Regions from separate parts of the Caballeronia sp. LZ034LL genome, predicted to be linked through region 2. Evidence: riboswitches for the same ligand, from Rfam matches in the RefSeq annotation. Region 2 holds a riboswitch; the other holds the start of a gene.

Region 1 (14,259 bases), 1.7 Mb from region 2:
TGTCCGGCTTCGTCGCGCAGTACTTCGGCTGGCGCGCGGTGTTCGGGGCGTCGGTGTTCGCGTGCGTCGCGCTGGCGGGCGTCGTGATAGCGCGCCTGCCGCGCAGCCGTCCCACCTCGACGCTTCCCTACAGCAAGCTGCTCGGCTCGATGTGGCATCTGACGCGGGAAAGCCCCGCGCTGCGCGAGGCGGCGCTCACCGGCGGCGCGCTGTTCGCCGCGTTCAGCATGTTCTGGTCGGTGCTGACGCTGCTGCTGGCCGGCGAGCCGTTCCACATGGGACCGCAGGCGGCCGGCCTGTTCGGCATCGTCGGCGCGGCGGGCGCGCTCGCGGCGCCGCTCGCGGGCAAGTCGGCCGACCGGCGCGGGCCGCGCGCCGTGATCTCGCTGTGCATCGTGCTGACTGCGCTGTCGTTCGTCGTGTTCGCGTTGTCGGGGCGCAGCATCATCGGGCTCGTGATCGGCGTGATCGTGCTTGATGTCGGCGTGCAGGCCGCGCAGATCTCGAACCAGTCGCGCATCTACGCGCTCAGGCCCGAAGCACGCAGCCGCGTCAACACGGTCTACATGGTGGCGTATTTCATCGGCGGGTCGCTGGGTTCCGCGTTCGCGTCGCTCGCCTGGCATGCGTTCGGCTGGACCGGTGTATGTCTGGCAGGGCTCGCGGCCACCAGCCTCGCGGGGCTGAGTCACTGGCGCAGGCGCGGACGCACGCCGCAATGAATGACGCTTCAGCCGCGTGCGCGTTCGCGCGCGTAGTCGTGCAGCGCGTCGAGCACGCGATCGAATTCGAGTGATTTGTCGAAGAAGCGATGCACGCCGTATTGCAAGCATCGTTCGCGATAGGCGGGCAGCGCGTGATTGGTGAGCACCGCGACGAAGGCGTCCTGCAGATAATCCGTGCCGGTCTGCCTGAGCCACGCAAGCACGTCGATGCCGGAGCCGCGCTTCAGCTGCAGGTCGACGATCACCGCGTCGAAGCGCTGCGCCGACAGCAGTGCGATGGCGTCCTCGGGCGCATCGGCGCAGGCGGCCACGCGCCACGGTCCGAGCGCATCGATGGCCTCGGTGAGGCTGCGGCGGATCAGCGGCGAATCCTCGATCAGCAGCACGGCGAGCGGCGCCTGATGCGGCGCTGCGTGGCGTGCCCGGTCGTCGGTGGTGATGTGATTGCCCACGTCGGGCGTCCTCCGGCTGATGCGCGCTGCACTCGGGGCGCAAGGCGTGCGATTGCTTCGCGCCGCGCCCGGATCCCGGATGCAGCGCCGCTATTCGATCAGGCCGTTCTTGATCGCGTAATACGTGAGGTCGGCGTTGTTCGCCAGCCGCATTTTTTCCAGAACCCGCGCCCGGTAGGTGCTCACGGTCTTCACCGAGAGATGCAGTTCCTGCGCGATTTCCGTCGGAATCTGGCCGCCCGCGAGCTTGCAGAAGATCTGGAATTCGCGCTCCGAAAGCAGTTCGTGCGGCCGTTCCGCGGCGGGCTTGTCGAGCTTGTCGGCCAGCGCGTCGGCGATGAACTCCGACAGGTAGCGATGCCCGCGCGCCACCGTGCGGATCGCCCGGACGATCTCGTCGGGCGCGGCGTCCTTGTTCAGATAACCGTTCGCGCCCGCCTTGAGCAGATTGATCGCGTACTGGCTCTCCGGATAACCCGACAGCATCAGCACGCCCTGCTCCGGCCGGATTTGCTTGATGACACGCAAGGTATCCACGCCGTTCTTGTCGGGCATCGCGATGTCGAGCAAGACGACATCGAATGCCTGCGCGCGCACGAGCGCAATGGCCTCGTCGCCGCTCGCGGCCTCGGCGGCAACTTCCATGTCGGGCTCGTCCGCGACGAACTGGCGAAAACCGCTGCGGACGATCGCGTGGTCGTCGGCTATGAGAACTCGAATCATGCGCGCCATCCGTGCTGCCGGACGCTCTGTGTGAAGGTGGAGGCTCATTGTACGCATGCCATGCACACGCGACGGCGCACACCGCGCAGGATGAACCATCCGGCGCGGCGTGCAGCCAACGCGGGCATTGCCGGCATCAACCGTTGCGGCCTTCCAGCAGGTCCGCCATGTCGTCGGCGTGTTCTTCCTCGACGGCGAGAATGTCTTCGAAGAGACGGCGCGTCGTGACGTCCTTGTCGCCGAGATAGCGAATGATCTCCCGATACGTATCGATGGCGATCCGCTCGGCAATCAGGTTCTCGCGGATCATGTCGATCAGGTCCTTGCCTTCGCTGTACTGCGAGTGCGAGCGCGAGGCCAGGCCGTCAGGTGCGAAATTCGGTTCGCCGCCCAGTTGCACGATGCGCTCGGCGAGCGTATCGGCATGCTCCTGCTCTTCGTTCGCGTGTTCGAGGAACTCCTGCGCGACGGCTTCCGAATGGATGCCCTTCGCCATGAAATAGTGCCGCTTGTAGCGCAGCACGCAGACGATCTCGGTGGCCAGCGAATCGTTAAGCAGCTTCAGCACGGTTTCGCGATCGGCGCCATAGCTTGCCGTCACGGGGCCTTCGTCCATGTGCTGACGGGCGTCGGCGCGGATCTTGTCCAGATCCAGCACGAACGGATCGGACGACGTTTGGGGCGCAGTTTTAACAGCAGACGAGTTGGACATGTGGTTCGCTCCTGTGAATGAGTTGAGGTGTCGATGGCTGGAGCAGGAAGGCCTTCTTCATGAAAGACCGCATAGCGCCCTGCTATCCAAACACATACGCCGATGCATGCTGCATGCCCGCTCTGTTGGACTCGCCGGACGACGTTCGAAAACGCCATCCGGCGCGGCGTTCGCGCGGGTCGTCAGGTCCGGAAGACGCCGAGCAGCAAGGTGACGACGAACACCACCAGGAAAATGAAGAACAGGATCTTGGCAATCTCCGCCGCACCCGCCGCGATGCCCGTGAAGCCGAACACGGCGGCGATGATCGCAATGACGAAGAAGACGGCTGCGTAATGAAGCATGGGACCTCCTCCACGAATGGTTCAGCGTGAACGGGTTCAGCGGCTCAACTAGCCGCGCCGCTAGTCGACGACTTTTTTCGTGACGACGAACCCCAGCACCAGGAACACGACGCAGAGGATCAGGAACAACACGAAGATAAATTTGGCGATGGCGGCAGCGCCGGCGGCGACGCCCGTGAAACCGAGCAAACCGGCAATCACGGCCACGATCGCGAAAAACAAGGCCCACTTCAGCATGATCGTTCCCCGTATGAGTGATGACCGGACCATGCTAGTCGCGGCGCCGGGGCCGCGCACTCGGGCTGGCTCCTTTTTTGCTGTGGGAATCCACCGACACACGCTTTCAACGGTCTTCGTATTCGTCCCGATTTTTTTGATTACGCCATGAGCCAAGTCCCGCCCGCCCTGCCGTCCGAAGTTCTGGAAGACAAGGCGCCGCTCGCCACCGCCCGGTCCGACGCATCCGGTGCGCCCGACAAGACTGCGCCCGTCGGACTGGCGCGCCGCGCCGCGCGCGTCAATGAATGGATGCGCCGCTACAGCTGGGCGGTGGCGATGACGGTGGCGATCGTCATCACCGTAGGCGGCCTCGTGATCCTCGAGTCGGGACGCATGCGCATTGCCGCCGAATACGAGACGGCGCTCGACGCGAAGGGCGCGACAGCGCAACTATCGACGCTGGCCGCCGATATCGCGACGCTCGTCGCCGACGAACGCGGCTTCGCCCTCGATCCGGCCGCCGTCTTCCAGACGCATTTCCGGGAAACCGCCGGCCGCATGCAGCGCACGCTCGCCTCGCTGGACGCGTACTACCGGCGCATCGGCGACGACACCGCGCTCGCGAGCTTCGCGCAAGTCCGCGCCGCCGCCGTCGATGAGATCGCACAAGGCAGCGCGCGGCTCGCCGATTCGTCGAAAGACGCGGCGCGCGCGAACACGCTCGCGCTGCCGCCGCCCGACACCAGCGCGACACTCGACGCCGCGCTGGCCCTGCTGCGTCTCAACGAGGACCAGCGGGCGCAGCACGCGCTCGATGCCAGCCGCGCCGACCAGCGCATCTCCACGCTGTGCGTCGGGGCGCTCTGCGCGCTGAACATCGTGTTGTTCCTGTTGCTGTTCCGCAATCTCGGCATCCAGCTCGACAAGCAGGCGCGCGTGCAGAAAGCGCTCATCACGCAGCAGGAAGAACTCGATCAGCTGGTCTTCGCGCGCACGCGACAGCTGGAAGCGCTGGCGTGGCATTTGCAATCCGTCAGCGAAAACGAAAAGACCGAGCTCGCGCGCGAACTGCACGACGAACTCGGCTCGATCCTCACGGCCAGCAAGATGGACGTGGCCTGGGTGCGCGGCAAGCTCCGCGACGCCGAGCCCGCGATGGCCGACAAGCTCACGCGCGCGCTCGGCAATCTGGATCAGGGCATTGCGCTGAAGCGTCGCATCATCGAGGACATGCGGCCGACCGTGCTGGCCAACTTCGGGCTCGTGACCGCCCTGCGCTCGCTCGCCGACGAAGCCGCGCAACGCAACGGCTGGAGCCTCGAACTGGCGCTGCCCGGCGAGGACGTGAAGCTCGGCGAAGCAGTCGAGATCGCGCTGTTCCGCGTCGCGCAGGAAAGTCTCACCAATGCCGCCAAGTACGCGCATGCCAGCGGCATCCGCGTGGCGCTCGCGCTCGACGAAGAGACGGTGTCGCTCTCGATCGGCGACGACGGCATCGGCATCCGGCCGCAAGACCTGAAGCGCACCCAGACTCATGGGCTGGTGGGCATGCGTCAGCGCGTGTCGGCGCGCGGCGGGCGCCTGGAGATTGAGCGCGCGAGTCCGCGCGGCACGATCATCAGCGTGTCGATGCCGCGTGAACGGAGTGCGGGGGCGGTGGATCCGGCCATCGGCATGACGCCGCTCGCGTAGGACGATTCCCACGCGAAATGCGGAACGGGACTACAGGAGAATCCCGGCTCTGCCTACAGCCGGTCTGCTGCGCCTTTTTTATGATTGTTTGTACCGGCGGGTCGGGCGCTGAAATTGCTGGGTGCACCTGCCTCACGAACTTGTGAGGATTGCCACTGGCCAGACGGGCGCCTTACCACCCGACACGATGCGCGATTGCGATTCCTGTCACGCATTTCAACTTCAAGGGGAATACACATGACTCGACTTATCGCACTTTTTCTGCTCGCCGGCACGGCGCTGCTCGCGGGCTGCAACACGGTTTCGGGCGCTGGCCAGGACATCTCCAAGGGCGGCCAGGCCATCAGCAATTCCGCCGAAGAACACAAGTAAATGCAAGACGCGCGGAGCGCCGCCGCAGTGCGGCGCCCGCCTCAGCAGGTTCCATAGCGTTGATCGTGTTCCCTGTCTTCCCGCCGCGTTGTCGTGGCGGGATTTTTTCTGGGCGCTAATGAACGCGCGCGAGCCGCTCAGTGTGGTCTGCCAGCATGGATCCATGTCTGCGTCGCCGCCATTGTCAGCCGGTAACGCGCGCAGTTATAGACTTCCAGCTTCTTCAGTTCGTCGAGCAACATCGCACGGAAGCCAGGCGCCTGCTCCTCGGTGAGGCCCAGTTCATCAATGGCCTGCTGCGCCGTGCGTCCGTCCCGGACCACGAGTCCCACGGCCTCAGTCAGATGCTCCCGGTAGCGCAGTCTGAGCGGATCAGGCGCTCCCAACGATTCCACCACGACCGCATATTTCTTCATCGAACGCCGATACGTCCACACGAAAAGATCCACGGCGCGCGAGACATCCAGAAACTCATATACGCCCAGCATCGCGCAAGCGTAGTCGTGAGGATCGACGTCCAGAAACGACAAAGGCGAGCAGTTGTAGAGCATCAATGGGATGTTCGCCGCCAGGCGGCTGGTTCGTTTGTTGCCGTCTTCGAACGGTTGCAGATAAGCCAGATTGACCCACAGAAAGAAGGCGCTCTCGACAGGGTTCTTGATCAGTCTTGCCTTGCCGAGAATGGTGACCAGCATGTCCTCGAGCAAGGCCGGAACCTGGGTCGGCACATATACCGTGTCGCTGATATGGACTAGCTTGGTGCGTATCGCGCCCAGCGAATCGGTATCTGCGAGCAGATCCTGCATCAACACCGCATGCAGATTGCGCACGAGCGCCGTGGAGAGCCCTTGCATCGGTACCGCTTCAACCAGAAACTCGATGGCCGCCCTGTGATTGAGCAGCATCACCGCGTCCGCATCGCCATCTGCCGTTCCGCGTTTGAACAATTGCTCCGTCGCCAGCAGGCTATAGCGGTTGCCTTCCAGGCGCGAGGACGACCACGACAGGTCAATGAGGAGTTGCTCCAGCACCTTGCGCGCGTAGGTTGCCACAGGCTGCTGGTCACGCAACCTGCCGTCGCGATAAAGCGCCTCGGCAACTTCCTGCGGCATGAGCCAGCTTTCGTTGGGAACGTAGTCGTCGACGAACGCGCGCTGATAAGTCACGGGATCGCGCGCCGCAAGCGGCAGTTCCAGCTTGCGACCCAGTTCGACGGCCGCGTGAGACCACAGCGGATGGGCATCGGAATGAGTCTGTTCCGCGGAGCCCGTGTCCCGGCTGGTGTCGTTCGCGGCGGCTTCCGTCAAGCGATATCGCGTTGCCCGGGCTCGGCCGCTGCGGATGAGACGGCCATCGGCGCACAGCGTGTCCAGCGCGCGGCGAATGCTGGCGTAACTGCCCTTCGCGGTCTCGAATATCTCGGTTGAAGTCACTTCGGCATGGCCCGCTCGAGCCAGATCACGAACGGCGTCCAGCACTGCTGTCTCGATCAACTTGTCCATGTCCAATCCAGAATCTGCTCACTTGAGCAGATTCTAGCGAAAAATGAGCAGATTCACCGGATTTGAGCAGATACTGAGCAGATTCCCCGAACTTGAGCAGATTTCGGCTTTTCTTGAGCAGATTTCTTTAACCAAAAGAAAACCGGCCCAAAGGCCGGTTTTCGATAGCTGCCACGAAGCGCCTTACTGCGTATCCGGCAACTCCCGCACCGGCTGCTGCGTATTCCCGCCCTGCGCCACCAGCAAACGGATCTTCTCCGGAATGAGCTGCGAAGCCGCATTGCCCGAAGGAAGCGTCGTGATCAGCCAGTCCGCGTTGTTGACCAGATCGAACGAAGCCGACGTATAAACCGGCGTCTTCGAACCCGGCAGCGTCGCGATCAGCTGGTACGTGCCGCCCGACACGTAGATCGAGTCCTGCTTCGTCGCCGGCACGGCGTTCTTGTAGGACACGCCTGCCATGGTCGGGCTGACGTTCGCGATGCTCGCGCCCGGCGCAATCAGATAGAGGTCCAGGTTCGGCGCGTTCGTCGATGCGTTGAAGGCCCGCACGCGCGCGCTGCCCGAGAGCAGACCCTTGTCGAAGGGATCGTCGATTACCGCGATCGACGGCAGGAAGCCCGCGTCCGGCAGCGCGATCACCGTGTATTCGTGACCCTTTGCCGCGTTGTTGATGCTGGTGTCGGTGGCGAGCTGCGTCGTCGTGTTGATGGCCGCATACGAGAAGTTGTGCTGGCCCGTGTCGATGTTGGCGAAGTTGGTCGCCGTCGGATAGGCGAGATTCGACTGGAGGATCTTGCCGTTGTCGTAGAAGTCGACGTTCGGCCCGCCAGGGAGCGCGTGAACGAAATGGACCTGGGGCTGCGTGACGCCGATCTCCTTGCCCAGATCGTCCGAACTGCCGCCGCAAGCGGACAGCACGGAGGCAACAGCGGCGAGCGCGGCTGCGGTGCGGATGAGCTTCATGTTTCCACCTTCCTTGTTGTATTCGACCACCTCGTTACGCGGACCGGTACGCGCGAACGTCCAGATGTCTACCCCTTCCAGCTCGCGGACCGACCTTCTGTTTTCCTTCCTTGCCGGTTTCGGCCCCGCAAGCGAAGCCGTGGATTCCGGTGCCTGCATTGAGCAATGCACATGCCCCGCGCCGGTGCGCACGACCGGCCCGCACGTCGCGAAGCCTTATGCAGCAGGGCTTCTGAATTAGTTAGAGGAATTGCTCAAGGAAGCCGGAAGAGAACCGACGCGCACCGACTGCATACCGCTGTCGCCGCGCGCAAAACGGAGATTTTTACAAAAGGAAAGCGCTCAGAGCAGCCCGCGCCGGCGGTGATCGAACCAGAAAGACAGGCCGACAGACAGCAGGATCACGACCGTCGCGATGACGGTCCAGCGCGTGACGATCTCGCCCAGCAGCAGCGCACCGAGCAGCACGGCGACCACCGGATTCACATACAGGCAACTCGTTGCGACGATCGTGCTGGTATGGCGGATCAGGAAGTTGTAGGCGACATAGGCGGCCATCGAACCGATCAGCATCAGGTACAGGAACGACACGCCCGCGCCGAGGCTGACTTGCGTCAGGCGTTCACCGGCGGCGAATGCGATGCCCGTCGCAATGAGCCCGCCCAGTCCGATCTGCAGCGCCGTGGACATCAGCAAATCGGACGGCTGCAGCAGACGCCCCGCCAGATGCGCGCCGCCTGCCCAGAAGATCGCGGCGCACAGGATGGCGAGCGTGCCGACCGTTGAACTCGGCGACGGATCGCCGTGGTTCAGCAACACGATGCCGATCAACCCGAGCGCCACCGCGAACCATTCGCCGCGCGCGACGCCCCGGCCCGACAGCGCGGTGAAGATGGTCGCAAAGAGCGGCACGGTGGCGACCATCACGGCGGCCGTGCCGGTGCCGACGGTGCCCATACCGTAGGCCATCATTCCGCTCGACAACCCTTCGAGCAGGGTGCCGACAATCGCCGCATTGCGCACTTCCCGCGCGCTCGGCCACACGGCCTTGCGATGCACGGCGAGCGCGAACAGCCCGATGCCCGCGCACAAATTACGCAGGCCGCCGAGCAGCAGCGGCGGAAACGATTCGAGCGCGAGATGAATGCCGAGATACGTCGAACCCCAGACGAGGTAGACGACGGCGAGCGCGAGCGCCACCTGTCCCTTGAAGGAACGCGGTGCACGAAACGGAAAACGATCGGGAAAACTGAATGGCAGGCGCGGCGGCGGGAGTGCGGACATGCATTACTCCGCGACGGCTGCGCGCCGGATCGATGAGACAAGAACAGGCGAAAACGCTGCGGCAAAAACCAGACTCAACGGCATGGCGGAACGAGGAAATGCGGGATAAACGGGGTACGCGGGAGGGGCTGCAAGGTGAGCCGCAAGCGCCCCGGGAAAACCCGGAATTCGCGGCGCCCGCCATTATGCAGTAAGCGCCCTGCGCATTCGAAGGATTTCGCCGATGGTTGCCAAGACGCCACGCCGCGGTGTAATGTCACGGCTGCTAACGCGGGGGTCCTGCGTTGCGCATCGCGGTTTGGCCGGCCTGACATGGCCGAACCGCTTCGTGCGGCGTGGGTGAGAAATACCCTTTGAACCTGATCTGGATAATGCCAGCGCAGGGAAGCGTTCGGGCTCCATGGCCTGCCGCATCCGGCCACCTCTTCCGAGCCCGTACCTTTCCATCTCGTTCCTCCTGTTTAGCTCCTGAGTCAGTTCGGGCGGCGTCATCGCTCGTGCTGAAAAAATATCGTCCCTATTGCTTCGCATGGGACGGAAGCAAGCGCCCACGCGCTCACTTCTGTCGCAAGGAGAAACAGCACATGAATGCCAATCCCAAGTTCCTGTCCGAAAACGCCGTCGTCGACGCCGCCGCCATCGCGCCGCTGCCGAACTCGCGCAAGGTCTACGTCACCGGCTCGACGCCTGACATCCGCGTCCCGATGCGCGAAATCACCCAGTCCGATACCCCCGACGGCTTCGGCGGCGAGAAGAATCCGCCGGTCTACGTGTACGACACGTCCGGCCCGTACACGGATCCGGATGCGAAGATCGACATCCGTTCGGGCTTGCCCGCGCTGCGCGGCGCATGGATCGAAGAGCGCGGCGACACTGAGGAACTCACCGGCCTCTCCAGCGACTTCGGCCGCGAGCGCGCCGCCGACGCCAAGACCGCCGAACTGCGTTTCCCCGGCCTGCATCGCAAGCCGCGCCGCGCGCTCGCCGGCAAGAACGTGTCGCAGATGCACTACGCGCGCGCCGGCATCATCACGCCGGAGATGGAATACATCGCGATCCGCGAAAACCAGCGGCGCGCCGAATACCTCGAAAGCCTGAAGCAGAGCGGCCCGAACGGCGAGAAGCTCGCCGCCATGATGGGCCGCCAGCATCCGGGCCAGGCCTTCGGTGCAGCGGCGTTCGGCAAGGACGCGCTGAAGGCGATCACGCCCGAGTTCGTGCGTGACGAAGTGGCCCGCGGGCGCGCCATCATCCCGGCGAACATCAACCACCCGGAAAGCGAGCCGATGATCATCGGCCGCAACTTCCTCGTGAAGATCAACGCGAATATCGGCAATTCGGCGGTGACGTCGTCGATCGGCGAAGAAGTCGACAAGATGACCTGGGCGATCCGCTGGGGCGGCGACACGGTGATGGACCTCTCCACCGGCAAGCACATTCACGAAACGCGCGAGTGGATCATCCGCAATTCGCCGGTGCCGATCGGCACGGTGCCCATCTACCAGGCGCTCGAAAAGGTCAACGGCAAGGCCGAGGACCTGACCTGGGAAATCTTCCGCGACACGCTCATCGAGCAGGCGGAACAGGGCGTCGACTATTTCACGATCCACGCCGGCGTGCGCCTGCAATACGTGCCGCTGACCGCGAACCGGATGACGGGCATCGTGTCGCGCGGCGGCTCGATCATGGCGAAATGGTGTCTCGCGCATCATCGCGAGAGCTTCATCTACGAGCACTTCGAAGACATCTGCGAAATCATGAAGCAGTACGACGTCTCGTTCTCGCTCGGCGACGGCCTGCGTCCCGGCTCGATCTACGACGCCAACGACGAAGCCCAGCTCGGCGAACTGAAGACGCTCGGCGAACTCACGCAGGTGGCGTGGAAGCACGACGTGCAGGTGATGATCGAAGGTCCGGGCCACGTGCCGATGCAGCTCATCAAGGAGAACATGGATCTCCAGCTGCAATGGTGCGACGAAGCGCCGTTCTACACGCTCGGGCCGCTGACGACCGACATCGCGCCGGGCTACGACCACATCACATCGGGCATCGGCGCAGCGATGATCGGCTGGTTCGGCACGGCGATGCTGTGCTACGTCACGCCGAAGGAGCATCTCGGCCTGCCGAACAAGGACGACGTCAAGGAAGGCATCATCACCTACAAGCTCGCGGCGCACGCGGCCGATCTGGCCAAGGGGCATCCGGGCGCGCAGGTGCGCGACAACGCGCTGTCGAAGGCGCGTTTCGAGTTCCGCTGGGAAGACCAGTTCAACCTGGGCCTGGACCCGGACAAGGCGCGCGAATTCCACGATGAAACCCTGCCGAAGGATTCGGCCAAGGTTGCGCACTTCTGCTCGATGTGCGGTCCGCATTTCTGCTCGATGAAGATCACGCAGGACGTGCGCGACTTCGCGGCGAAACAGGGTCTCAGCGAACAGGACGCGCTGGCGAAAGGCATGGAAACCAAGGCGATCGAATTCGTGAAGAAGGGTTCGGAGATCTATCAGCCGACCTGATGCCTGACGGCTTTCATTCGCTTACAACGGCCTGACGCGCTTCATGTGCGTCGGGCCGTTTTTCCTGACGCATCCGGCGCCGGCCTTGTTCCATAAGGCTTGAGCCTCTCCAGACGAATCAGGCACTTTTCCTGCTGATCAAGCGACGAAGCGGTCGGGACGGTCGCGGCTCCTGCGGATGCCTGGAAGCCGCCCCGCCGTCGCTTCGCTCAACATCGTATTCGGAGAGTCGACATGAAAAACATCAAACAGATCGGCGTCGCTGCAACGGTCGTGGCACTGCTTGCGGGCCTCACTGCCTGCGGCGACATGAGCACGCGTCAACGGGATACCGCGATCGGCGCAGGCGTCGGCGCGGCGGGTGGCGCCGCCATCGGCGGCAGCGGACTGTCGACGCTCGGCGGCGCGGCCGTCGGCGGCATCATCGGCAATCAGGTCGGGAAGTAATCCGGCCTGCCCGGTACGGCGAAACGCAGTCGTTTCGCCGCCACGTTTCAGAACTGACACAAACGGCCACACCGGTCATCTCACCCAAGACCGCCGGCCGACCGCAGCGCCGCCGTCCGAGTAAGCTGTTTCATGACGGACCCGCCCGGCAGCAACGCTTCATCATCGATCTACACCGGGCGTTACACACCGTCAGGAGCAGCATCATGGAATTCGCTCGTCTCGTTCTCCGCAGGTCGGCCGTCATCGCGGGTACGGCCGCTGCAACACTTCTCGGCGGGTGCTACTACGGTTACCCGGCCTACCCTTCCTACCCGGTTGTCAACACCGCCTACACGCAGCGCGAGTTCACCGTGCCGGCGTCCGGCGCGACGGTGGCCACCGTTCCCTCGGCGACCTTGCCGCCGCAGTATGAATACGCGGTCGGCGCCCCCGATCCGAACTACTCGAACTACTACCAGACCTATCCTTATCCGTACGCCGGCTACCCCTATTACCCCGCCTATGGCGGCTACCCCGCGTATTACGGCTACGGCTACGCGCCGGTTTCATTCAGCTTCGGCTACTGGGGCGGCGGCGGTTGCTGCTGGGGTCGCGGCTGGCGTGGCGGCGGCTACTACGGCCATGACTGGCACGGTGGCGGCGGCTGGCACGGCGGCGGCGGATATGGCCACGGATGGCAAGGCGGCGGCGGTTGGCACGGTGGCGGCGGACACGGTCACTAGATCGCGGACGCCCGGACCCGGCAACACGCTGGCGCGCCGTGCCGATTCTGCCGGCCAGTAACAAACCTGCAACATTTTCCGGGCGTTTAGCTCGCACGAGCGCACGAGCCGCCTGCGTGCGCTGGACCACTTTCCTTTTCCGTCAAAGACTTGGCGGATATCGCCAGACCTTTGGCACGAAACTGGCTAATCGTGTCCCTCATTTGCCGTCGCGCAACGCGGATCAACGTTGCGACAACATCGGTTCTCGGGGAGTCGGACATGATGGCCTTCGTATTTTTTCTGCTTTGGATGCTGGCTTCGCTCGGCCTGCTGACCGTCTGGGTATTCCGTCAGACACCTGCCGTGCGCCGCGACGAAACCGTGCCAAGCGTCGCCGAGGGCTAAACGCCCGACGTCGTTGGCGTCGCTTGAGCCATCGTCCAGCGCGCGCGTCAGGGCACACAGATGCCCGCCACGCCGCAATGCGCGGGCATTCACGCCTTGACGCAAACGGATCGCGCCCTATTCTTAGTGTGCGCGTTATGCGTCCGCTTAAGGCTTCGATCCAGCGTCAATCCGGCATCGATACGCCCGCAGCGCGGACGCCCGCAGCTTCTGCATCGATGGGACGCGCACGGCGGCGAGCCAGCTCGCCGCTCCCGCTCATGTCCGCAAGGAGACGCGATGTTCCATCAGATCCTCACGCCGATCGCCCATTCGCTGTTCGCATCGTTCATCGTCGCTGCGCTGCCTATCGTCCTCGTGCTCGTCCTGCTCGGCTGGGCGCGCCGCCCGGCCTGGCAGGCCTCGCTCGCGGGTCTCGTGCTCGGGCTGATCATCGCGGTCGCGGGCTGGCATTTCCCGGTCGCGCTCGCGCTCGATTCGGTCGCGGCAGGCGCCGTCTTCGCGCTCTGGCCGGTCATGTGGATCGTGTTCGCCGCCATCCTGCTGTACAACATCGCGCAACGCTCGGGACGCTTCGAGGCCTTCCGCCTGTGGATGGTCGATAACCTGCCGAACGACCGGCGCATCGTCCTCGTCGTGATCGGCTTCTCGTTCGGCGCGTTGCTCGAAGGCATCTCCGGTTTCGGCACGCCGATCGCCATCACGAGTTCGCTGCTGATCCTGCTCGGCTTCCCGACGCTCGAAGCCCTCACCTTCACGCTGATCTTCAACACCGCGCCGGTCGCCTTCGGCGCGCTGGGCGTGCCGATCACGGTGCTCGGCGCGGTCACGCACCTGCCCACCGACGCCCTCGCAAAAATGGTCGGCCGCCAGTTGCCGCTGTTCGCGCTGTTCCTGCCGTTCTATGTAATCGGCGTGTACGCGGGCTTTCGCAACATGCTGCGCATCTGGCCGGTGCTGCTCGTCTCGGGCGGCAGCTTCGCGCTGACCCAGTTCGTGACCTCCAACTTCATCAGCTACGCGCTGACCGACGTGCTGTCCTCGCTCGTCTCGCTGATCCTGACGATCGCGTTCCTGCGCGTGTGGAAGCCGGTCGCGGACGAGCGCTTCGCCGTCAACGTCGACCGCCTGTCCGACACGCGCGCGACGCTCTCGGGCGGCCACGGCTGGGTGCCGTGGATCGTCGTGTCGGT
Region 2 (14,259 bases):
GCAGGCGCGCGCCCTGGCGCACCGCGCTCGCGTAGTCGAAACCGGCCTTGACCGCCACCGACATCCGGCATCGCGCGATATCCAGATCCACCGGCTGATACAGGCCGCCGCCGCCATGCTCGATCAGCACGTCCTTGCCCGCCACGCCGAAGTCCGCCGCGCCGTATTCGACGTAGGTGGGGACATCGGTTGCGCGCACGATGATGACGCGCAGATTCGGGTTGGTGGTCGGCAGAATGAGCTTGCGCGAGCTTTCCGGATCCTCGGCCACCTGCACGCCGGCCGCCGCGAGCAGCGGCAGCGTTTCCTCGAAGATACGCCCTTTCGACAAGGCGAGCGTCAGCGGCGCGCTCGCCGCCAGCGACGACGACGTCTGCGGCAACGAACTCATTGTTCGCCTCCGCTGCCCGCGATACGGCGCACGTTGGCGCCGACCGCCGTCAGCTTCGCTTCCATGCGGTCGTAGCCGCGGTCGAGATGGTAAATGCGGTCGATCAAGGTTTCGCCGTCCGCGCACATCGCCGCGATCACGAGGCAGGCCGAGGCCCGCAGGTCCGTTGCCATGACCTTCGCGCCGGACAGCTTCTCGACGCCGGCGACCAGCGCCGTATTGCCGTCGATGGTGATGCTCGCGCCCAGACGGTTCAGCTCCTGCACGTGCATGAAGCGGTTCTCGAAGATCGTCTCGACCACTTGCGAGGTGCCGTTGGCAATGGTGTTGAGCGCCATGAACTGCGCCTGCATGTCGGTCGGGAACGCCGGGTATTCGGAGGTGCGGATGTTCACCGCTTCGGCGCGCTGCGCCATGCGCACGCGCATCCAGTCGTCGCCTTCCTCGATGCTCACGCCCGCCTCGCGCAGCTTGGCCGTCACGGCATCGAGCAGATGCGGCCTGACGTGACGCAGCGTGACGTCGCCGCCCGCCGCCGCGACCGCGCACAGGAACGTGCCCGCTTCGATCCGGTCCGGCACGACCGCATGCTGCGCGCGGTGCAGTTTCTCGACGCCCTGGATCACGAGCCGGTCCGTGCCGATGCCGTCGATCTTCGCGCCCATCTTCACGAGCAGTTGCGCGAGGTCGGTCACTTCCGGTTCGCGCGCGGCGTTCTCGATCACCGTCTCGCCATCGGCGAGGACCGCTGCCATCAGCAGGTTCTCGGTGCCGGTCACGGTGATCATGTCGGTGATGATGCGCGCGCCCTTCAGACGCTTCGCGCGCGCTTCGATGAAGCCGTGCTCGATGTTGATCTCGGCGCCCATCGCCTGCAGGCCCTTGATGTGCTGATCGACCGGACGCGCGCCGATCGCGCAGCCGCCCGGCAGCGACACCTTCGCCTCGCCGAAGCGCGCGACCAGCGGCCCGAGCACGAGGATCGACGCGCGCATCGTCTTCACGAGTTCGTACGGCGCGACGAGGTTGTCGACCTTCGATGCATTGAGCGTCACGCGGCCGTCCGCCGACACTTCCGACTGCACGCCCATCTGCTTGAGCAGCTTGAGCGTGGTGCGCACGTCCTGCAGGTTCGGCACGTTCGACAGATGAACGTCGTCCGCGGTGAGCAGGCAAGCGCAAAGAATCGGCAGCGCCGCGTTCTTGGCGCCCGAGACGGTGATTTCGCCGGAAAGCTGGGTGCCTCCCGTAATGACCAGTTTATCCATGATGACGTGTCCTTCGACCGAGCTTCCTGCTGCGGAGCCGCTTTCGACGCCGCGGTTGTCTTTGATGATTCGCACTGTCTACTGCCTATGTCTGCGTGATTCTCCCGGCGATGCCGGCATGGCCGGCCGGTTTCAGGCCGCTTGCCACTCCTCGGGCGTGAGCGTCTTCATGCTGAGCGCGTGAATTTCCTCGCGCATGCGCTCGCCGAGCGCGGCATAGACGAGTTGATGACGCGCGATCGGCCGCTTGCCGGCGAACGCGTCGCTCACGATGGTCGCGAAGAAGTGCTGGCCGTCGCCCTCCACTTCGAGATGCTGGCAGGCGAGACCGGCTGCGATATAGCCTTTCACCTGCTCCGGAGTCGGTTGCATGGAAGTCTCCTTGAATTTAATGACGCAGCTTGAAGCCGCTCGCGAGCATGCGCGCGGCGATCAACGCCAGCGCGGCCAGGAATGCGCCGACGATGCACAGGCTCACCAGCGGATTCACGTCCGAGACGCCGAAGAAGCCGTAGCGAAAGCCGTCGATCATGTAGAAGAACGGGTTCAGATGCGACACCGCGCGCCACAGCGGCGGCAGCGAATGTGTCGAGTAGAACACGCCGGAAAGAAACGTGAGCGGCATGATCAGGAAGTTCTGAAATGCGGACAGATGGTCGAACTTGTCGGCCCAGATGCCCGCGATCAGGCCCAGCGTGCCGAGGATGCCCGAGCCGAGGACCGCGAACGCAATGATGTAGAACGGCGCGGAAAAAGACATCGGGATGAACCATATCGTCACGATGAACACGCCCAGCCCGACGCACAGGCCGCGCGCCACCGACGCCAGCACATAGGCGAAGAACATTTCCCAGTGCGCGATGGGCGGCAGCAGCACGAACACCAGATTGCCGGTGATCTTCGACTGGATCAGCGACGACGAGCTGTTGGCGAACGCGTTCTGCAACACGCTCATCATGACGAGGCCGGGCACGAGGAAGCTCGTGTAGCCGACGCCCGGATAGACCTGTACGTGCCCCGACAACGCATGACCGAAGATGGTCAGGTACAGGAGCGCCGTCACCACCGGCGCGAGCACGGTCTGGAACGATACCTTCCAGAAGCGCAGCAGCTCCTTGTAGAACAACGTCTGGAAACCGCTCATGAAAGTCCCTCGACCACTTCGGGCCCGTTCATCACCTGCATGAACACGTCTTCGAGATCCGCCTTGCGCACTTCGATTTCGTCGAAGGTGCAGCCCGCTGCGCGGCATTTGGCGAGGATCGGCTCGACGTCGTCGTAGCTCGTGAGCCGCAGCAGATGCTGGGCGCCGGACACGGCCTGCGGATCCACTTCGAGCGCACGCAGTTCGGCGGGCAACGGGCCATTCGCCAGACGCAGGTAGAGCTGCATGCCGGCGAAGCGCTGCAACAGCGTGCTCGTGCGTTCCAGCGCGACGACTTCGCCGCGCCGCAGCATCGCGAGGCGGTCGCACAGGGATTCGGCTTCTTCGAGATAGTGCGTGGTCAGCACGATGGTGTGACCTTCGCGATTCAGGCGCGAGATGAATTTCCAGAGCGTCTGGCGCAATTCGACGTCGACGCCGGCAGTGGGCTCGTCGAGCACGATCACCGGCGGCCGGTGCACCAGCGCCTGCGCCACCAGCACGCGGCGCTTCATGCCGCCCGACAGCGCGCGCGTGTTGACGTCGGCTTTCTCGGTGAGATCGAGATTGGCCATCACTTCATCGATCCAGTCGTCGTTGCGGCGCAGGCCGAAGTAGCCCGACTGGATCCGCAGCGACTCGCGGACGGTGAAAAAAGGATCGAACACGAGTTCCTGCGGCACCACGCCCAGCGCGCGGCGCGCCGCGCGAAAGTCGCTGACGACGTCGTGTCCGCGCACGGAGATCGTGCCGCTATCGGCACGGGCAAGGCCGGCCAGGATGCTGATCAAGGTGGTTTTGCCCGCGCCGTTCGGGCCGAGCAGGCCGAAGAACTCGCCCTCTTCGACCGTGAGGCTCACGCCTTTGAGCGCCTGGAGCTCCTTGTAGCGCTTCCTGACGTTTCGGATTTCTATCGCTGACATGGACTGTGCGCGGGCCACGTTCGGCCGCGCCTCGATTTGTGCGGGGATGGCGCTTTCGGGCCCGCTCGAACCGGCTCGCATAAAGAGGGCCGGGGCAACGCCCGAAAAAACGTTTGATTATAGGGCAAAGCGGCCTGAGCCGACCTCGCGGCGATCCTGCTGGCGTGAACGCAGCGGCCACCTGGGCCGCTGCGAGTTCAGTGCAGGATCAATGTCGGAAGGAGAGAAGCGTATCGACGCCATAGGCTCGCGCAAGACTCTCGAGCCCGGAGGGAAGATTGAAGACGCCGAGCGCGGCGCCACGCGCCGACGCGGCGCGCTGCCATGCAAGCAGCACGGCGAGCGCGGAGGAATCGAACTGCGTGAGCGGTGCGCAATCCACCTCGCTCGCGCCTGCCGCGATGCGCGACAGGCCGGCTTCGAGCGCGGCCTTCGCGCTCTCATGCGTCAGCGACGCGGCCGTCTGGAAACGGCCGCCCGTGGCCGGCGTACTCACGATGCCTTGCCGCTCGCGAGTTGCTGATTGCGCTGCGTGAGGAACTGCAGGAGGCCGCTCACGCCATGCTGCTGGATCTGCTCGTTAAACTGCTGCTGATACGCCTGGATCAGCCACGCGCCGAGCACGTTGATGTCGTACACGCGCCAGCCTTGCGGCGTCTTGTACAGACGGTAGTCCAGCTCGACCGGCGAACCGTTGTTCATCACGACCGAGCGGACCACGACATCGTTATCTTCCGGCGACGCGCGGAACGGCTTGTACTGGATGGTCTGGTTGCGCACTTGCGCCAGGGCGCCCGCGTAGGTGCGGATCAGCAGCATCTTGAACTGCTCGACGATCTGCTTCTGCTGTTCCGGCGTAGCCGTGTTCCAGTTGCGGCCCATCACGAGACGCGTGGTGCGCGTGAAATCCGTATAAGGCAGGATCTTTTCGTTGACGAGCTTGGTGATCTCGTTGATGTTGCCCGACTGGATCTGCTTGTCGGACTTGAGTTGATCGAGCACTTGCGTGGTCACGGTCTTGATCAGCTGGTCCGGCGAATTCGCATCCACCGACTGCGCCGACGCCGAACCGCAGAAAGCCACCAACATGGCGAGAAGGGGAAGAAGGAATAGTTTTTTCATCGCAAACCCTGCAGAGATAGAGGCTTCAGTTTGAGCGTGCTGCCTGAATCGAGTTCAGGCGAGACACGCTCCAAATCGTAAGAAATGACGTCAGCTATGTTACCGCGCGTTAGCAAACCACCGCTCAACGCAGGCGGAACGAAGGGAACCCGGGCGGCGCGCGCGGCGGCACGTACTGGTTGCCGGGCACGGTACCGCTGACGTCGCTCGCCGGAGCAGGTGCAGCCGCCGTGCCTGATGCCGGCGCGGCGCCCTCCGCTGCCGCTGACGCCGACGCAGACTCGGCGGGTGCTGCGGTTTCCGATGCCCCGGTCGCGGCGGCCGCGCCTTCGCTGTCGGAATAGTTCGGCGGCGGCGTTTCGTAGTCGGACATGCTGCTGCCGCCACCGGTGATCAGGAACTGGCGGCGCTGCAGGTACGTGTTGCGCACGAACGTGTATTTGTCGAGGGCGGCGTCGGCCAGCAGGTCGGAGACGTCCAGCAGATTCGCCCGCGTGTTGATGAGGTTCACGCCGTACAGCGCCCAGCTCACCGAATCCGGGCTGACGTAGGTCAGCGGATTACCGAAATAGTCGACCACCAGGCCGGCGGAATCGCGCACGGTGCTCGGGCCGAGCAGCGGCAGCACGACATACGGACCGGGCGGCACGCCGTAATGGCCCATGGTCAGGCCGAAATCGCCCACGTGCTTCGGCAGCTTCGCGAGGGTCGCGACGTCGAACAGGCCGCCGACGCCGAACACCGTGTTGATCGCAACGCGCATGATGTCCGACACGCCGTCCGCGATCTTCAACTGCATCAGATTGTTCGCGGCGATGTACACGTCGCCGATGTTCGAGAAGAAGTTGGTCACGCTGTTGCGCACCGGCTCCGGCACCGCCCACACGTAGCCCTTCGCCACCGGCTTCAGCGCGTAGCGGTCCACCGTGTCGTTGATCGTGAACATCGTGCGGTTGTAGCTCTCGAACGGATCGCCCTTGCTGGGCGTCGTCACGGTGGCACACCCGCCGAGTGCCGCTGCGCACACGATCATCGCCGCGCACCGCATCCCCATGGCCTGCATGTTCTTCTCCTTATTGAGCCGCGCCCGATGCGGGCGACGCAGCCGATGCACCCATTGCGCTCGCCGCGCCCGGGAAGGCCGGTGCTGCGGGAGCCGGCGCCGGTGCAGCCGGCGCCTTCGATGCGCCGGAATCCGCCGCCTTGTTATAGAGGAACTGGCCGATCAGGTTTTCGAGCACCACGGCGGACTGCGTCATCGTGATGGTGTCGCCGTTCTTGAGCATCTGGTCGTCGCCGCCGGGATCGAGGCCGATGTACTGCTCGCCGAGCAGGCCCGAGGTCAGGATCTTCGCCGACGAGTCCTTCGGAAACTGATACTGCTTGTCAATGTCGATGGTGACCACGGCCTGGTACGTGTTCTGGTCGAAGCCGATGCTGCCGACCCGTCCCACGGTCACGCCCGCGCTCTTGACCGGCGCGCGCGGCTTCAGCCCGCCGATGTTGTCGAACTTGAGCTTCACCGCATAGGTTTGCTGGAACGACAGGGAACTCATGTTGCCCGCCTTCAGCGCGAGAAACAGCAGCGCCACGAAACCGAGCACCACGAACAGGCCGACCCAAAAGTCGAGAGCAGTCTTTTTCATCGTCTTCCCAAAGAGAATCTTTTCGCAGATGGCGCGTGACGGTCTGTGGCCTTCACAACGCCCGCGCCGGATCCGGCGCCTGGCACCGGGTTCTAGCTGAACATCAGCGCGGTCAGCAGGAAATCGAGCCCGAGCACGGCCAGCGACGCGTACACGACCGTTTTCGTCGTCGCGCGCGACACGCCTTCCGGCGTCGGCCTCGCTTCGTAGCCCTGGAACAGCGCGATGAACGTCACCGCGAAACCGAACACCACACTCTTGAGGACGCCGTTGCCGACGTCGCGCCAGACATCCACGCCGCTTTGCATCTGCGACCAGAATGCGCCCGGATCTACGCCGATCAACATCACTCCGACCACATAGCCGCCGAGGATGCCCACCGCGCTGAAGATTGCCGCGAGCACCGGCATGGCGATGATGCCCGCCCACAGGCGCGGCGCCACGACCACGCGAAGCGGGTCGACGGCCATCATTTCCATGGCCGTGAGCTGCTCGCCGGCCTTCATCAAGCCGATTTCAGCCGTCAGCGACGTGCCCGCGCGCCCGGCGAACAGCAGCGCGGTGACGACCGGGCCGAGTTCGCGCACCAGCGACAGCGCGACCAGCAGGCCGAGCGCCTGTTCGGAACCGTAGCGACTCAGTGTGTAATAGCCCTGCAAGCCGAGCACGAAGCCGACGAACAAGCCCGACACCGCGATGATGACGAGCGAATAATTGCCGACGAAGTGAATCTGTTTCGTGACGAGCCGCGGACGGCGCAGCAGCGGGAAGAATTCGAGCACGAGCCGCGCGAACATGCGCGTGGCGTAGCCCGCGGTGCCCAAGCCGTCCAGCACCCAGCGTCCGATTGCGCTGATCATGCGCGCCCTCCGATGCCGAAATCATCAGCCAGCGCAGTGCTCGCGTAATGGAACTTGAACGGGCCGTCCGGCGTGCCGTCGATGAACTGGCGGACGGTCGGGTCTTCCGACGCCCGCAGTTGCGCCGGCGTGCCTTCGGCGTGAATGCCGCCGTTCGCGATGAAGTACACGTAGTCGGCGATGGCGAACGATTCGGGCACGTCGTGCGTGACCAGAATGGACGTGGCGCCGAGGGCGTCGTTGAGCGTGCGGATGAGCTGCGCCGTGATGCCGAGCGAGATGGGATCGAGGCCGGCGAAGGGCTCGTCGTACATCATCAATTGCGGATCCAGTGCGATGGCGCGCGCCAGCGCCACGCGCCGCGCCATGCCGCCGGAGATCTCCGACGGCGCGAGGTCGCGCGCGCCGCGCAGGCCGACCGCGTTCAGCTTCATCAGCACGAGGTCGCGGATCAGATCTTCCGGAAGATCGGTGTGCTCGCGCAGCGCGAACGCGACGTTTTCGAACACGGTCTGGTCGGTAAACAGCGCGCCGAACTGGAACAGCATGCCCATCTTGCGACGCAGTGCGTAGAGGCCCTCGCGCGTCTGCGCGCCGACGTCCTGGCCGCCGAACATTACCTGACCGCGGCTCGCCTTCACGAGGCCGCCGATCAGACGCAGGGTGGTGGTCTTGCCACAGCCTGAGCCGCCCATGACGGCGACCACCTGCCCACGCGTGAAACGCATGTTCAGGTTGGATAGAACGAGCCGGTCGCCGTAGCCGAAATCGACGTCGCGCAGCTCCAGCAGAGTCTCGGAAGAAGCAGGCACTGGGTAAGAGATTCCGTTGACGCAAGAGGCCGAATTATAGGGCCTGCGCGCAATCGGTGCTTTGCCTAGGGCCGTGCCTCCGCCTTTTTGAGAGTTTTCATGGTTGACCAGCAAACATTTGTTGCAATGTCGAAACCGCTGCGACGGTATCCGGCGCCTCGGTGACGGCACGCACGACCGCGCCACTGCCGACGCCCGTCGCGAGCACGCCGGGCATCGCCCGGGCATCGATTCCGCCGATCGCCACCAGCGGCACGCGGCCCGACAGCAGCTGCACGTAGCGCGCGAGCCGCGCCAGGCCCTGCGGTTTGGTGGGCATGACCTTGGTCGTGGTCGGGAACACGGCGCCGAGCGCGAGATAGCTCGGCCGGAAATGCAGCGCGCGCAGCATCTCGTAGTAGCCGTGCGTAGACAGCCCGAGCCGCAAGCCGGCCCGCGCGATCGCGTTCAGATCCGCCGTCTGCACGTCTTCCTGGCCGAGATGCACGCCATAGGCGCCCGCCTCGATCGCCTCGCGCCAGTGATCGTTGATGAATAGCTGAGCGCCGTGCCGGCGCCCTGCTTCGACCGAAAGCGAGATTTGCTCGCGCAGAACGGCGGGCGTGTCGGATGCGGTCGACTTGCGGCGCAGCTGCGCCGTGCGCACGCCGAGATCGAGTACCCGTTCCACCCAGGCGGCATCCGGCAGCACCGGATACAGCCCGAGCCGGTCCGGACACGGCGCGAAGCCGCCTTCCGGCGCGGGCGGCAGCTCCGCGACGCGCGGGAACGTGGCGAAATCGACGGGCCATGCGTCGTCGCGCGCCTCGTCGCCGGCACGCCACGCGAGCGCGAGCACCAGCGCGTCGTGCGGCTCGAAGTTGCAATCGAGGAACGCCGCGAGCGCGGCGAGCCAGTCGTCGCTGCGCGCGCCTTCCAGCGCGAAACGCTCGCCGCCCCGGCGCAGCACCGTGTGCTCCCCGTGGGCGTCGAGCACGGCCGCGCCCTGCTTCGAGATGCGTTCGGCATCGGCGTCGCGCGCTTCGGTGAACACGATCAGGTCGTTCGCCTGCGGCGCTTCGGGCGCGGTCAGGCAAATGCGCCAACGCGTTTCCGCGGCGGGCCAGTCGCCCAGCCGGGCACGGATCTGTTCGGCGACCTCGATCAGCTCGTCCGCCGGCGGCCAGAAAACTTCACGGTTCAGGAGACTCATGCCGCGCCTCCTTCCTGATGCCAGAACGGCATGCCGACCACCGGCGTGCTCGCCTGCGCGCTGTCGCGCTCGGCCATCGGTCCGGCGAGAAACGCCGTGCGTCCCGCCTCGACGCCCAGCGCGAACGCCCGCGCCATCTGCGGCGGAAAGGTCGCCTGCGACACCGCCGTGTTGAGCAGCACGCCGTCGAAGCCCCATTCCATCACCTGACTGGCGTGCGACGGCACACCGAGCCCGGCATCGACGATCAGCGGCACGTCCGGCAAACGCTCGCGCAGCGTGCGCAGCCCGTACGGATTGGTCACGCCGCGACCGGTGCCGATCGGCGCGCCCCATGGCATCAGGGCCTCACAGCCCACGTCGAGCAGGCGCCGGCCGATCACGAGGTCTTCCGTGCAATAGGGCAGCACCTTGAAGCCATCGCGGATCAGCTTCGACGCCGCCTCGACCAGACCGATCGGATCGGGCTGCAAGGTGTAGTCATCGCCGATCAGTTCGAGCTTGATCCAGGGCGTCTCGAACACTTCACGGGCCATGTAGGCCGTGGTCAGCACCTCGTCGACGCTCTGGCAGCCCGCCGTGTTCGGCAGCAGCGCGACGCCGTGACGCTTGAGCACGTCGAAGAAGCCGGCCTCGCCGGTCTCCGACTGGCGCCGCAGCGCCACCGTCACCATGCCGGGACGTGCGGCGTCGATGGCGTCCGACAGCGATTGCAGCGACGGATAACGCGACGTGCCGAGCAAGAGCCGGCTCGGGAACGACTGGCCGTAGAGCGTGAGCACGTCGGCGGTCTGTGTGGTCATGATGGGATCCTTCGATTCTTCGGTGTGCGTCATGCGACTCAGCCGCCCGCGACGGGCGACACGACGTCGAGCCGGTCGCCGGCGGAAAGCGTACGGATGGCGTGCTCGCCGCGCGCGACGAACTGGCCGTTGAGCGCGACGGCGAACGGCGGTTTCGCGCCGAAGGCGGCGAGCGCCTCGCCGACAGTGGCGGCGTCGGGCAGATCGAAGGCGCGCTGATTGATGTGGATGTTCATGGCTTTATGTCTCTTGTCTAGTGCGACAGCGCCGGCGCCGCTGCCGGCCTGGCAACGGTGTCGGCCGCGCCATGCAGCAGTTCCGGCCAGCGGGCGGCGCGGCGATGTTCATCGAAGCTCGCGTGATTGGCCACGTCGCCGACGATGAGCGCTTCTGCCAGCCGGCACGCGGTGTCCGCGACTTCGGGCGCAATCATGAAGCCGTGCCGATACAGCCCATTCACGCGCACCGTCCGCGCCCCGTCCCAGACGATGGCCGGGCGGTGATCCGGCAAGGTCGGCCGGCAGTGGGCATTGAGTTCGAGAATGCGCGCCTCGCCGAAACCCGGATGCACGGCGAACGCGGCGCTCAGCAGTTCGAGCGCCGACCGCACGCTCACGGGCGACATGTCCTCGCCTTCGACTTCCGTCGCGCCGATCACGTAGAGATCGTCCTGCTTCGGCGCGATATAGAGCGGATAGCGCGGATGCAGCAGCCGCACCGGCCGCGACAGCCCGATGCCCGGCGCGTGCACCCGCGCCACCTCGCCGCGAATCCCGCGCAGCGCGGGCCAGGCGGGCTTGCCGCCGAGGCCGCGGCAATCGATGATCCAGCGCGCGTCGGGCATGGCCTCGACCGTCGTGTTCCAGTGCGTGCGCACGCCGCGCGCGGCGAGTCCCGCGGCCAATGCGGCGAGCGCCTGGCGGTTGTCGAGCTGGCCTTCGTTCGGCAGCAGCCAGCCTTGCGCGAAACGCGTGCCGAGCGCCGGTTCCGCCTGCGCGACCTGGTCGCCGGCGAGCTTGACGAAACCGCCGTCGAGCAGACCGGCGGGCGAATTGGCGCGCAGCCGGGGTTCGAGCAAGGGCGCCTCGGCGCGATCCGCGCCATGCCAGACGACGAGCGTGCCGTTGCGCTGGAAGAAGACCGGCTCGGGCAATTGCGCGATGAGCCCCGGCCAGCGTTCGAGCGACGCCGCGCCGAGCCCGACCACGAGTGGTTCCGCGCTGGCCGCTTCGGCGAGCGGCGCCAGCATCGCGGCCGCGACCCAGGCGGCCGATTGCGTGCCGGGCGCGTCGCCGCGCTCGAAAAGACTCACTCGATGCCCCGCGCCCGCCAGCTGCCAGGCCACGAGCCGGCCGACGAGCCCGCCGCCGATCACGGCAAAATCCGCCTGGGGGTCGGCGGTCTGATGGATTCTGTTCAATTCGATGTCTCCTAACGGCCGGCGCGGGCACGTGGAGCGTGCGCACGAGGCTCATGCCTGGCGCTGCATCGGAAAGGAGAAAGGCAGGAATGGCCTGATCCGTCCGTGCAGGCGCTGCGGCACATCACAAGGACGACATGGGCGGAGAGACCGGCCCGGCTGCGGATGCGCGCCGGACGGAAAGGACAAGGTGCGGAAGAAACTGGAGGAATGGCGCGGGTGGCGCGCGTTCTCCGGAAACTTCCCTCGCCGGTATTACCCGGATCGGGTGCAAAGGGTCTCTCTCAGCCTCGCTGCGTGAGGGCCGGTTCCGACCGTCGATGCATGCAAAGCACCCCTGTTTCGTCGAAGGTCATTAGAACATGAAAGGCGAAGGCGCTGCAAACCGGGATTGTGCCCTGCTTTTTTCCTGTGCGGCAGCACTCTGGCACAATGCCGCGAACATGGTTCAGCCGGCGAGCGCGCGAAATTAAGTGAGCGTTAAGGCAAACCCGGAACAATTTGCAGGCCCGAAACTGGCTGCCCGGAAGATAACGGCGGGCCGCAGCCGGCCGCACCGCGCAGCACGCCCGTCGCGCGACCACGCAACAATCCGCCGCCCGAAGGGCGCATCGGCAGGAAGCTCATGATCGACACCCGTACTGAAAACACGCAGCAGAAGGCCGACGAAGTCTCGGCGTGGAGCCTCATCAAGCCCTACTGGGTTTCCGAGGAACGCGGCTTCGCGTGGGGCCTGCTCGTGGCGATCATCGCGATCAACATGACGGTCGTGTGGATCAACGTCCGGCTCAACAGCTGGAACGCGGACTTCTACAACGCGCTGCAGAACAAGAACGTCAAGGATTTCCCGCACCTGCTGCTGATCTTCACCGGTCTGGCCTTCGCGTACATCCTGCTCGCGGTGTACGGACGGTATCTGCGGCAGATGCTGGCGTTCCGCTGGCGCCAATGGCTGACGAACAAGTATCTCGAACAGTGGTTCGGCGACAAGGCGTTCTACCGCATCGAACGCGACCGGCTCGCCGACAACCCCGACCAGCGTATCAGCGACGACCTGCAATCCTTCGCGACCACGACGCTTTCGCTCTCGCTCGATTTGCTCTCGACGCTCGTCACGCTGGTCACGTTCATCACGATCCTGTGGACCATCGCGGGCGCGCTGACCTTCTCGCTCGGCGGCACGCCGATCACGATTCCGGGCTACATGGTCTGGGCCGCCGCGCTGTACGCGATCCTGGGCTCGCTGATCATCCAGAAGGTCGGACATCCGCTGGTGTCGATCAACTACCAGCAGCAGAAGGTGGAGGCAGACTTCCGCTTCGGGCTGATCCGCGTGCGCGAGAACGCCGAACAGATCGCCTTCTATGACGGCATCACGACCGAAACGGCGAACGCCAAATCCATTTTCCAGCGCATTCGCGACAACTGGTGGCTGATCATGAAGTACACGAAGCGCATGACCTTCGTGCTGAGCTTCTATGGCCAGATCGCCATCATCTTCCCGATCATGGTCGCGGCGCCGCGCTACTTCGCGGGCGCGTTCTCGTTTGGCGTGCTGATGCAGATTTCATCGGCGTTCGGCACGGTCAGCGACTCGTTTTCCTGGTTCATCAATAGTTATTCGACCTTGGTCGAATGGCGCGCCACGGTGAATCGTCTGCGTGAATTCAAGCGCGTGATGCGTTCCACCCACATCCGCGAGGAAAACTCGCCGGCGACCGCGCGCGGCGGCATCAACCTGCACTACACGAGCACGCCGTCGCTCACGACCCAGGATCTCACGCTCGCGCTGCCGAACGGCACGCCGCTGTCGCGGGTGGCGAACGTGTCGGTGGAGCCGGGCTCGCGCTGGCTGGTGGTCGGGCCGTCGGGCTCGGGCAAGAGCACCCTGATGCGGGCGCTCGCGGGACTGTGGCCGTTCGGCGACGGCACCATCGACGCACCCGTCGACGCGAAGATGATGTTCATCCCGCAAGTAAGCTATCTGCCGATCGGCACGCTGCGCGCGGCGCTCGCGTATCCGTCGCCGGGCGGCACGTTCAGCGACGAAGAAACCCGCGAGGCGCTGCGTCTCTGCAATCTCGGGTCGTATGTGGATCGGCTGGAGGAAAGTGCGCATTGGGCGCGGAGTTTGTCGCCGGGTGAGCAGCAACGTCTGGCCGCGGCGCGCGTGCTGCTGCACAAGCCGGATTTCCTGTTCCTCGACGAGGCGACCAGCGCGCTCGACGCGGAGAACGAACTGCACATCTACAACACGGTGCTGGAGAAGCTGCCGAAGGCGGCGATTCTGAGCGTCGCGCATCGTGAGTCGGTGGCGATGTTCCATGACTACAAGATCGAGATCGAAAGGACGATGGCGGAGGCTTGAAGCGGGCTTGATGGTTCGGGCTGGTCGTGAGGACCGCATCGGTGAGGGATCGCTGGTGCGGTTTTGTCTTATTTGTTGGGTGGGTTGGTTGAGGCTGTGTCGCTGAATCTAGACTGTCTAGTCCTGTTCACATCACATTGAGACAACGGATGGACTTCCGGCTTTTAACCGACGACGACCTTAACGCCATGCGACTTGCACCGAAGCTGATTGTGAACCCGCGAGCAAGGTGGGTGATAAAAGGCACCCATCGGGAAAAGAATTTTGTGCTGCATGACGCCCGGGACGCCACGCAGGCATACCGGATCTT

Evidence for each region. A riboswitch is a leader RNA that binds a small molecule or an ion and turns the genes downstream of it on or off. The one in region 2 is predicted to bind thiamine pyrophosphate.
Region 1: linked by a shared signal. The riboswitch ahead of thiC (phosphomethylpyrimidine synthase ThiC) and the one ahead of QCE83_RS12330 (FAD-dependent oxidoreductase) in region 2 are both predicted to bind thiamine pyrophosphate.

The regions. Positions count from the first base shown of each region.
Region 1 covers NZ_JARUXR010000001.1:987,745-1,002,003, reverse strand. Annotated here, with positions in the region: gene QCE83_RS04610 (MFS transporter) at 1-722, shown strand, start outside; gene QCE83_RS04605 (response regulator) at 731-1,177, opposite strand; gene QCE83_RS04600 (response regulator transcription factor) at 1,268-1,900, opposite strand; gene QCE83_RS04595 (ferritin-like domain-containing protein) at 2,037-2,612, opposite strand; gene QCE83_RS04590 (DUF1328 family protein) at 2,795-2,956, opposite strand; gene QCE83_RS04585 (DUF1328 domain-containing protein) at 3,017-3,193, opposite strand; gene QCE83_RS04580 (sensor histidine kinase) at 3,341-4,867, shown strand; gene QCE83_RS04575 (entericidin A/B family lipoprotein) at 5,105-5,239, shown strand; gene QCE83_RS04570 (Fic family protein) at 5,377-6,741, opposite strand; gene QCE83_RS04565 (DUF4397 domain-containing protein) at 6,925-7,707, opposite strand; gene QCE83_RS04560 (EamA family transporter) at 8,050-8,991, opposite strand; TPP riboswitch at 9,254-9,395, shown strand; gene thiC (phosphomethylpyrimidine synthase ThiC) at 9,576-11,507, shown strand; gene QCE83_RS04550 (glycine zipper 2TM domain-containing protein) at 11,742-11,954, shown strand; gene QCE83_RS04545 (hypothetical protein) at 12,161-12,679, shown strand; gene QCE83_RS04540 (hypothetical protein) at 12,941-13,066, shown strand; gene QCE83_RS04535 (L-lactate permease) at 13,346-14,259, shown strand, end outside.
Region 2 covers NZ_JARUXR010000001.1:2,682,033-2,696,291, forward strand. Annotated here, with positions in the region: gene hisG (ATP phosphoribosyltransferase) at 1-391, opposite strand, end outside; gene murA (UDP-N-acetylglucosamine 1-carboxyvinyltransferase) at 388-1,659, opposite strand; gene QCE83_RS12270 (BolA family protein) at 1,792-2,031, opposite strand; gene QCE83_RS12275 (ABC transporter permease) at 2,048-2,803, opposite strand; gene QCE83_RS12280 (ABC transporter ATP-binding protein) at 2,800-3,726, opposite strand; gene QCE83_RS12285 (STAS domain-containing protein) at 3,935-4,222, opposite strand; gene QCE83_RS12290 (ABC transporter substrate-binding protein) at 4,219-4,848, opposite strand; gene QCE83_RS12295 (VacJ family lipoprotein) at 4,973-5,911, opposite strand; gene mlaD (outer membrane lipid asymmetry maintenance protein MlaD) at 5,922-6,494, opposite strand; gene mlaE (lipid asymmetry maintenance ABC transporter permease subunit MlaE) at 6,587-7,354, opposite strand; gene QCE83_RS12310 (ABC transporter ATP-binding protein) at 7,351-8,166, opposite strand; gene thiE (thiamine phosphate synthase) at 8,264-9,358, opposite strand; gene QCE83_RS12320 (thiazole synthase) at 9,355-10,161, opposite strand; gene thiS (sulfur carrier protein ThiS) at 10,200-10,397, opposite strand; gene QCE83_RS12330 (FAD-dependent oxidoreductase) at 10,415-11,581, opposite strand; TPP riboswitch at 11,806-11,930, opposite strand; gene QCE83_RS12335 (ABC transporter ATP-binding protein/permease) at 12,207-13,949, shown strand; gene QCE83_RS12340 (hypothetical protein) at 14,099-14,259, shown strand, end outside.